Regions from separate parts of the Phenylobacterium zucineum HLK1 genome, predicted to be linked through region 1. Evidence: predicted binding sites of a transcription regulator. Region 1 holds the regulator's gene; the other holds the start of a gene.
The links. Region 1 encodes LexA, which represses DNA repair genes until DNA is damaged. Its sites were predicted from a motif close to ATGTTCNCNANNTGTTCT; they were not measured.
Positions count from the first base shown of each region.

Region 2: ssb (single-stranded DNA-binding protein) is a predicted target of LexA. The motif match lies at 3,427-3,444, and genes of this name have one in related genera.

Region 1 covers NC_011144.1:1,968,961-1,973,944, reverse strand. Annotated here, with positions in the region: gene gltX (glutamate--tRNA ligase) at 1-20, opposite strand, end outside; gene PHZ_RS09710 (ComEC/Rec2 family competence protein) at 91-2,235, shown strand; gene lexA (transcriptional repressor LexA) at 2,239-2,928, opposite strand; gene trpC (indole-3-glycerol phosphate synthase TrpC) at 3,063-3,836, opposite strand; gene trpD (anthranilate phosphoribosyltransferase) at 3,833-4,846, opposite strand; gene PHZ_RS09690 (anthranilate synthase component II) at 4,854-4,984, opposite strand, start outside.
Region 2 covers NC_011144.1:1,572,288-1,577,271, reverse strand. Annotated here, with positions in the region: gene PHZ_RS07660 (sodium-dependent transporter) at 1-1,308, opposite strand, end outside; gene PHZ_RS21595 (GNAT family N-acetyltransferase) at 1,321-1,854, opposite strand; gene PHZ_RS07650 (LysR family transcriptional regulator) at 1,965-2,867, shown strand; gene ssb (single-stranded DNA-binding protein) at 2,864-3,346, opposite strand; gene PHZ_RS07640 (hypothetical protein) at 3,468-3,845, opposite strand; gene PHZ_RS07635 (hypothetical protein) at 3,878-4,561, opposite strand; gene PHZ_RS07630 (NHL repeat-containing protein) at 4,609-4,984, opposite strand, start outside.

The DNA of each region.
Region 1 (4,984 bases):
CGGACGGGACGGTCAGGCATCGATCTCGGAGGGGTTGGGGCGGCCCTGGCGGATAACGCCGGAGCTGAACACTTGGGGGCGCCTCTTAGCATGCGGATTCGGCGTGCTTCCAGCCTCCGCGCCCACGCGGCCTGGCTCCGCGACCAGGTCGAGGCGCAGGCCGACCGCTGGACCCTGTGGACGCCCGTGGCCTTCGGCGCCGGATGCGGCGCCTACTTCGCGCTGATGCGGGAGCCGCAGGCCTGGGTCGCCTGGCTGCTGCTCGGGGCGGCCGCAGCGCTGCTCCTGGCCGCGGGGCGTTGGGCGGGCCCGCGCCCCGTGGTGGTGGCCCTCGCGCTGACGGCGTTCGGCCTCGGCGGCTTCGCCGTGGCCAAGCTGCGCACCGAGAGCGTCAAGGCGCCGGTCGCCGTCGCGGGCGCGAGGCCGCAGCCGGTCGAAGGCTGGGTGGTGGACGTGGCCGCGCCGGGCCAGGGCGGCCAGCGCCTGCTGATCGCGCCCGTCCGGATCGGCTCGTGGGCGCCCGAGACCACGCCCATCCGGGTGCGCGTGACGCTCCGCCCCGGAACGCCTGTGCCGGCGCCAGGCGAGGGCGTGCGGGTTCTGGCCATCCTCAATCCCCCGCCGCCTCCGGCCAGCCCCGGGGCCTACGACTTCGCGCGCGACGCCTTCTTCGAGAGCGTCGGCGGGGTCGGTCTGGCGCTGCGGCCGCCCGAGTGGTGGACGCCCGATACAGTGGCGCCCTGGCGGCTGCGGCTGACGATGCGGGTGAACGCTGTCCGCTGGGCGCTGACCCGGCGGATCGTCGAGACCCTCGGCCCGGAGAGCGGCGGGCTGGCGGCGGCGATGACCACGGGCCACGAGGCGTTCATTCCGCCCGAGCAGGTGGAGAACCTGCGCGTCTCGGGCCTGGCGCACATCATCTCGATCAGCGGCCTGCACATGGCGATCGTGGGCGGCTTCACCTTCGCCGCCGCCCGCCTGGCGGTGGCCGCTTGGCCGTGGCTGGCGCTGCGGGTGTCGGGCAAGAAGGTGGCGGCGCTGGTCGGTCTGGCCGCGGTCGGCGGCTATCTTGTGCTGTCGGGCGCGCCGCCGCCGGCCGAGCGGGCGGCGATCACCGCGGCGGTGGCCTTCGCCGCCGTCCTGGCCGACCGGCAGGCGATTAGCCTGCACGCCCTGGCCCTGGCCGCCATGGGGGTGCTCCTCCTCCAGCCGGAAGCGGTGACCGAGCCCGGGTTCCAGATGTCGTTCGCCGCCACCGCCGCTCTGGTGGCGCTGGCCGAGGGCTGGCCCCGGCCGATCCGCGAGATCGAGGCGCCCTGGTGGATCCGCCTGCCGCAGGCGGTCGTGACCTGGACCGCCGCCAGCCTGGCCGTCAGCTTCGTCGCGGGCCTGGCCACGGGGCCGTTCGCCATCCAGCACTTCAACCGCGTCTCCACCTGGGGCCTGCTGGCGAACCTGGCCGTGGCGCCGATCTCCACCTTCCTTCTGATGCCGGCCTTGGCCCTCGGCGCGGCGCTGGCCCCCTTCGGCCTCGGGCGCATTCCGCTGGAGGCGGCGGGGCTTGCGATCGAGCTGATGAACCGCATCGCCGCAGCGGCGGCCTCGGCCCCCATGGCCCAGACGCTGGTTCCCAGCGCGCCGGCCTGGACGCTGGCGGCTTCGTTCGTGGGCCTGCTCTTCGTCTGCCTGTGGCGAGGACGGCTGCGCTGGGCGGGCCTGCCGCTGGCCCTGTCGGTGCTCTGGGCGCCGCGACCGGCGACGCCGGACCTGTGGATCAGCGCCGACGGCGCCGCCGTGGCGGTCCGCGAGGGGCGCGAGGCGGTGCTGCTGCGTCCGGACGTGAAGCTGTTCGGGGCCGAGCTGTGGGCCCGCCGCCGGGGCCTGACGCCGCTGACCTCGGAGGCCGAGCGGGACGAACGATTCGACTGCGACCGCTGGAGCTGTGCGCCGGGGGCGGGGGCGCCGATGCGGGTCTCCGCCGCCTGGAACCTGCGCCGGCCGCTGAAGCCGGGCCGCCTTGACGCCCTCTGCGGCTCGGCAGAGGTGGTGATCCTGAGGAACGACTTCCGCCCGGAGAGCTGCGGGGCGCCGCTGGTGCTGACCGGCGCCGACTTCCGCGCCGGCGGCTCGGCCGAACTCTGGCGGCGGAGCGACGGAAGCTGGCGCATCGCCTGGAGCCAGGACCTGCGCGGACGCAGGCCCTGGACCTGGGGCTTCGACCCCAGGGGGCGCTAGGGCCTAGTGGTAACGGCGGATGAGGCCGACGAGGCGGCCCTGCACCGCCACGCGGTCGGGGCCGAAGATGCGGGTCTCGTAGGCGGGGTTGGCCGCCTCGAGCGCGATCGAGGCGCCCTTCTTGCGCAGGCGCTTCAAGGTCGCTTCCTCGCCGTCCACCAGGGCCACGACGATGTCGCCGGAGTTGGCGCTGTCGGTCCGGCGGATCACCACGAAGTCGCCGTCGAGGATGCCGGCGTTGATCATCGAGTCGCCCTGGATCTCGAGGACGAAGTGCTCGCCCGCGCCAAGCATCGCCTCGGGGACCGGCAGCCGGTCGCGCTCCTGCTGGATGGCCTCGATGGGGGTCCCGGCGGCGATCTTGCCGAGGATCGGCAGTTCGCGAGTGTCGTTGGCCGCGACCGGCATGGCCTGGCCGGCCTCGACCAGCTGCGGCTTGAAGGGGGCGCGACCCTTGGGCGGAGCGGCGGCCGTGGCCTGCTGCGGCAGGCGGACCACCTCCAGCGCGCGGGCCCGGTGGGGCAGGCGGCGCAGGAAGCCGCGTTCCTCCAGGGCGGTGATCAGCCGGTGAATCCCGGACTTGGACGCCAGGTCCAGCGCTTCCTTCATCTCGTCGAAGGACGGCGAGACGCCGGTTTCCTTGATCCGCTCATGGATGAACATGAGCAGTTCATGCTGCTTGCGGGTGAGCATCTGCAGGCGACCTCTGGAACAAAGCGCAAACGTTATCGATATTCTCTAGGTGTTCCTAGTTAATGTCAAGTTACCACCGTTCTCCCTGAAAAATCAGGAGAACTGGCCCGGCGCCGGACGGCGGAACGGGCGACTCAGCCGAGGAGGGCGCGGGTTGCGGCGGTCACGTCGGCCTGCCGCATCAGGCTCTCGCCCACCAGCATGGCCTGTGCCCCGCAGCGTTCCAGGCGAGCGACGTCGGCGGGGGTGAAGATGCCGCTCTCGGTGACCAGCAGGGCGCCGGCCGGGGCCATCGTGGCCAGCCGCTCGGTCGTGGACAGGTCGACCTCGAAGGTCCGCAGGTTGCGGTTGTTCACGCCTATCAGGTCGGCGCCGAGCGCGCCGGCGCGCGCCATCTCGGCCTCGTCGTGCACCTCGACCAGGGCATCCATGCCCAGCCGCTGGGCCTCGGCCATCAGCTCGGCGGCGAGGACGTCGTCGACCATGGCGAGGATCACCAGGATGGCGTCGGCCCCGAGCGACCGGCTCTCGGCCACCTGCCAGGGATCGACCAGGAACTCCTTGCGCAGGCACGGCAGGCGCACCGCGCTCCGGGCCGCGGCGAGGTAGCTGTCGTCGCCCTGGAAGCTGGGCCCGTCCGTCAGTACCGACAGGCAGGCCGCGCCGCCGGCCTCGTAGGCGCGGGCGAGGGCGGGCGGATCGAAGTCCTCCCGGATCAGCCCCTTGGAGGGGGAGGCCTTCTTGATCTCGGCGATCAGGGCCAGGCGGCCGGGGGCGTGCGCCCGCGTCAGCGCGGCGCGGAAGCCGCGCGGGGCCTCGGCCGGCGGCGCGATCGTCGGCTGCGCGGCCTTGCGGACGGCGACCTCGTCGCGCTTGTAGGCGGCGATCTTCTCGAGGATGTCGCTCATGGGGCGGTGATCTCCACGAGTCGCTCCAGGGCGGCCTGGGCGCGCCCTTCGTCCAGGACACGGCCGGCCAGCTCGACCCCCTCGCGCAGCGTCTCGACCTTGTCGGCGACCAGGAAGGCCGCGGCGGCGTTCAGGGCGACGATGTCGCGGTAGGCGCCGGTCTCCCCGGCGAGCAGGCGGCGCAGCGCCTGCGCGTTCTCGGCCGGGCTGCCGCCGGTGATGTCGGCCAGGGCCGCGCGGCGTAGGCCCACCGCCTCCGGGGTGATCGTGAACAGCCGGACCTTGCCGTCCGAGAACTCGGCGACCGAGGTCTCGCCCGTGGTGGTCAGCTCGTCGAGCCCGGCCCCGTGGACGACCCAGGCCTTCTCGGACCCCAGCATGCCGAGCGCCTGCGCCAGCGGCTTGACCCAGCGCTCGGCGAAGACGCCCACCACCTGCCGCTGCGCGCCGGCCGGATTGGTCAGCGGCCCCAGCAGGTTGAAGATCGTCCGGAAGCCCAGCTCGGCCCGGATCGGCGAGACGTGACGCATGGCGCTGTGGTGCGCCGGCGCAAACAGGAAGCAGATGCCGGCCTCGTCCAGCGCCTGGAGCTGCTTCTCGGGCGGGGCGGCGATGTTGACGCCCAGTTCGCCGAGGACGTCGGCCGTGCCCGACTTGGACGACATCGCCCGGTTGCCGTGCTTGGCCACCTTCAGCCCGCCGCCTGCGGCGACGAAGCCCACGGCGGTGGAGATGTTCAGCGTGTGCAGCCCGTCGCCGCCGGTGCCGCAGACGTCGATGGTGGGGAACGGCGGCTCGAGGTGGATCGCCGCTCGCCGCATGGCGCGGGCGCAGGCGGCGATCTCGCCGAGCGTCTCCCCGCGCATCCGCATGGCCGTCAGGGCGGCGCCGACCTGGGCCGGCGTCGGCTCACCCCGGAGGCAGGCCGAGAAGAACGCGTCGGCGTCGTCGTCCGACAGGGTCGCGCCGTCGGCCAGGCGCGAGAGGAGCGGCTTGAAGGCGTCGGACATCGGCGGCTCAGGCGTCGGCGAGCCGCTTCACGCCGGCGATGTCGAGGAAGTTGGACAGCAGCTCGTGGCCGCACTCGGTGGCGATGGACTCGGGGTGGAACTGCACGCCGAAGATCGGCCGGGTCTTGTGCTGCACGC
Region 2 (4,984 bases), 400 kb from region 1:
GTGCACGCGCGGCGAGCCGAAGTCGGCCGCGGTGAGCGAACGGCCGGCGACCCAGCCGGCGAAGACGGCGAAGCCCAGCCCGCCCAGGGGCAACGCCAGGTCGCCGGTCACATGGGCGATGAAGTCGAACACCGTCTGGCCGAAGAGCCGCACGTCCGACCACAGGTTGAACGAGAACACCGAGGCCAGGCCCAGCGCCCACGCTCCGGCGGCCAGGCGCAGGGTCCAGACCCGCCGACGCTCGCCCGCGCCGCCCAGGGCGGCGGCCAGAGGCTCGATCAGCGCCACCGCTGACGTCAGCGCCGCCACGACGATCAGCAGGAAGAAGAGCGCCCCGACCACCGCGCCGCCGGGCATGGCCGCGAACGCCACCGGCAGGGTCACGAAGATCAGGCCCGGCCCCGCCGCCGGATCGAGGCCGAAGCCGAACACCAGCGGGAAGATCGCCAGCCCCGCCAGCAGGGCGCAGACGGTGTCGGCCGCCGCCACCCAGACCGCCGCCCGGGGTATCGAGACCGACTTCGGTACATAGGCGCCGTAGACCATCATCGCCCCCAGCCCCAGCGACAGGGTGAAGAACGCGTGCCCCGCCGCCGCCATGGCGACCTCCGGGGTGAGCGCCGAGACGTCGGGCCGGAACAGGAACTCCACGGCGCGGGCGAAATCCCCCACCCCGCCGGCGTAGACCGCCAGCACGACCAGCAGCGCCGTCAGGAGCGGCATCAGCCAGCGCACGGCCCGCTCGATGCCGCCCTTCACGCCGCGCGCAACGATGGCGACGACGGCGCCCATCACCAGGGTGTGCCAGGCGATCATCTGGGCCGGGTCGGCGAGCAGGGCGTCGAACGTCCGGGTGCTGGCCTGGGGCGTCAGGGCCGAGAGCCCGCCCACCGCCGCCTTGGCCGCATAGGCGAGCGCCCAACCCGCGACCACGCTGTAGAAGCTGAGGACGCCCAGGGCCGTCAGCGCGACGAACCAGCCCAGGCCGTTCCACAGCCGCCCTCCCCGGGCGCCGGCCGCCATCCGACCGAGGGCCTGCACGATGCTGGGCCCGCCATGCCGGCCGAGCAGCAGCTCGGCGATCAGCACCGGGACGCCGACGAGGGCCACGAATCCGAGGTAGGTCAGCACGAAGGCCCCGCCGCCGCTGACCCCGGCCATGTAGGGGAACTTCCAGATGTTCCCGAGGCCCACGGCCGAGCCCACCGCCGCGGCGATGAAGGCGGCCCGCGAGGACCACTCGGGCGCGGCGTCGGCCGCACCGGTTTGCGTCCGCGCGCCCGAGGCGGCGGAGTCTGCGATCGTCATTGTCGTCAACCTTCAGAGAGTGAGGCGTTCAGCCGCTCGGAGAGGCTTGGTCATCCGGAGGCCGGGGAACGGCACGCCGCCCATGTTGAAGCTCATGTCGCCGAGGGCGGCGTAACCACGGGCCGCGTAGAAGGGCTCCGAGCCGCGCATCGCGTGCAGGTCCGCCCGGTCGGCGCCGAAGGCCCGGGCGTCCTCCTCCACGCGGTCCAGCAGGCGCGCAGCCAGCCCGCGGCGGGTCCAGCCGGAGCGCACATAGACAGACCGCACCTCGACCGCGCGCGGGTCGACCGGCGCTGCGATATGGTCGGCCAGCGCCCCGGCGGGATGCCAGCCGGCGCAGGCCACGACGAGGCCGCGGTCCGTCAGCACCCAGATGTTGGCCCGCTCTATGTGCGCGCGGAGGGCGCCGGCGGTGCAGCGCAGGAAGGCCGCCACCTGGGCGCGGCTGTAATGCGCCGCGGCCACGCCGGTGATTGAATTCCGTTGAAGGTCTTCGAGCGCGTCGCCGTCGCCGGCGACCGCCCTTCGGAGGTCCAGTTCGTTCATCTTCAGGCTCGAAGCGGTTCGCGCCCTCTGGCGCGGGCCGCCTCATTGCCTCCGAGACCGGCGTTTTTCGAACGAATAGACTTGAAATCGCAGTTCAATAGAATTGAACCATGTTCGATCAGGATCTGTTGCGCACCTTCGTGACCATCGTCGATGCGGGGAGCTTCGCGGCCGCCGCGGACGCCGTCGGTCGCACGCCCTCGGCCGTGAGCATGCAGATCAAGCGGCTGGAGGAGCAGGCGGGCCGCCGCCTGCTGGTGCGCGGCGCCCAGGGCGTCCGGCTGACGGGCGACGGAGAGATGCTGCTCGTCCACGCGCGCGAGATCCTGCGGGCGCACGAGATCGCCTTCGACGCCATGATGAACGAGCGGTCCGCCCGCTCCCTGACCCTGGGCCTGCCCGACACCTACGTGGCGACCCTGCTCACGGAAGTGCTGGACGAGCTGGTCGCCGGCTTTCCCGACACCAATCTGCGGGTGGTGGTCGACGGCTCCGGCGCGCTGATGCGCCGGCTCGAGGAGGCCGCCCTCGATCTGGCGCTGGTGACCGAATACCAGCTGGGCGGCGACGAGCGGGGCGAGCTCGTGCACCTCGAGCGGGGCCTGTGGGCCTGCGCCGAGGATTGCCCGGCCCTGGCCCTCACGCCTCTCCCGGTCGCGCTCATGTTCGAAGGCAGCGTCTTCCGGCGCCTCGCGCAGGAGATGCTGCGGGCGGTCGCCCGCCCCTACCGCATCGCCGTGACCTCCAACGCCGAGACCGTGATCCGGGCCGCGGTGGCGTCGGGCGCCGTGGTCGCGCCCCTGCCGGAGTCGCGGATGGCGGGCCTGCGCGAACTCACGCCCGAGGAGGGCTTTCCCCGGTTCCCGCCCCTCAAGGTGCGCCTCCGCACAGGCCGCCGTCGGCTGCCGCCCGCCGGGGAATGGCTCGCCCAGCGCCTGATCGCCCGGGCCGCGGCCGTGGACGCCGCCACGAAGGCGCCCGCCGCCCCCGCGCCATCCGAATTCTCGCCCTAGAACGGGATCTCGTCGTCGAGGTCGGCCGAGAAGTCCTCGCGCGGGCCTGAGCTCTGGGCGCGGGGGCCCGAGGAGAAGCCGCCGCCATAGCCGCCTTCGTCACGGTCGGCCGCACCGCCGCCCTCGCCGCGGCCGCCGAGCATGGTGAGCTCGCCGCGGAACTTCTGCAGCACGATCTCGGTGGAGTACTTCTCCTGGCCCGACTGGTCGGTCCACTTCCGGGTCTGCAGCGATCCCTCGATGTAGACCGTGGAGCCCTTGCGCAGGTAGTTCTCGGCCACCTTCACGAGGTTCTCGTTGAAGATCACCACCCGGTGCCACTCGGTCTTTTCCTTGCGTTCGCCGGTGCTGCGGTCGCGCCAGGTCTCGGACGTGGCGATGCGCAGGTTGGCGACCCGGTCGCCGGAGTTAAGGCTGCGGATCTCGGGATCCGCCCCGAGATTGCCCACCAGAATGACCTTGTTGACGCTGCCCGCCATGTCGATGTCCTGAGTTTCCGTAGGTGCGGGCTTGCTGCCCGGCGCGAAGCTAGCGCGCCGTTAACGGAACATCAAACAATATGTTCCGCATCTGTTCCGGTCCAGGAGGACCTGTCCACAGCTATTGCTGCGGCATGGCGCCCGGGATCGCGAGCCGGCCGTCGCCGGTCCGCACCAGCGCGGTGTAGCGGGGCCCCTCGAGCGAGGTCGAGGTGTGGATGCCGTAGGGGTCGATGAAGAGGAAGTTCGACTGGTAGGCGCCCACCAGCTCGCGCTGCGAGCCGCCCAGCGTCAGGAACTTCACCCGCATGGCCTCGAGGTTGGCCGCGCAGACCTCCAGGCTTGGGGCGTCCACGAGCTTGTTGTACTTCAGCGTCCCGTCCTTCTGGAACACGACGTGGTAGCAGACGCCGGTGTCCCCGGGCGGCTTGGTGCGCTTGGCGCAGCCCGAAAGGGCCAGGGCGGCGACGGCGACCAGGAGGAGTGGCTTGGCGTACATGCGTAAGAGCCTACCAGCCGGCGGGCGGGCCGTCACCCGGCGGGCGGGAGGCTGCAGCCCGCGCCCTGGTTCACCAGCGTGCGGAAGCTCTGATTGTCGGACGAGATCTCCACCCGCCCCGTGACGAGGCGAAGGGTCTGCTGGCCCCAGCGGCCGTAGGTCGCCTGACCGGGACGCTCGCAGCGGCCGGCGAACAGCGCCTGCACGCACGCGTCGAGCCCCATCTCGGACGGCAGCCGCCGCCATTGGCCGCCGCTGTGCCGCCAGCAAGCCGCCAGCGGGCCGGCGGGCGTGGCCGGCGGCGGGGCCGCTTCGGCGGCGCTGGGCGCGGCCTCGGCCTCCTCGGGCGGCGGCAGCGGCGTGAGCACCAGGCCCGCCTCCTGCGAGGCGGCGAGCGCGCCGGTCTCGTCGATCCCCACGTCGAGCGCCCCGGTGGCGACGCCGTTGCGCTGCGCGCATTCGGTCAGGGTGAACTCGCCGACGAACTGACCGGCCACGAAGCAGCGGAGCGGCTTGGCGGGGTCGATGCGCCCGTCGTCAGGGCCGCTCTCGATGACGAGACCGCCTTGCGAGGCGGGAGGCGGCGGGGTCCTCTCCCCTCGCCCGCTCGAGACCAGCAACCAGGCGATCAGCACGCCGGCCAGAAGGGCGACGGCCGCGCCGGCGATCACGAGGCCCTTGCGGCGGTCCTTGGGCGGCTCACGCTGTTCGTCCATGGCGCCTCGCTAGACCGCGACGGCTCGGCTTTCAAGCGCGCGGCGCCTTATCCGCCCAATCGCGCCAGAGCGGCCTGGTAGTTGGCGATCTGGTCGGTGAGGTACTTGGGCGCCGTGCCGGTGATCTGCGCCTTGGCCAAGGGATCCTCCGGCGTCGCGCCGCGGACGAGGTCCCGATAGATCTGGCGGATCACGCCCTGCGCCTTGGCGACGTCGGCCAGCGCGTGGCTGATCTCGGTGGCGTTGTCGAGGTTCAGGTCGGTGTCGAGCGACAGGCCGTAGATCATCGGCTTGCCGTCGGCCGCCACCGTCTTGCCGTCCCTGAAATCGGTGGCGCGCACCACGCCCTCGGGGATGCCCAACTGGGCCAGGGCGTCCTTGTCGGCCTTGCCGGCGCTGAACTCGATCACCGAGCGATCGTTC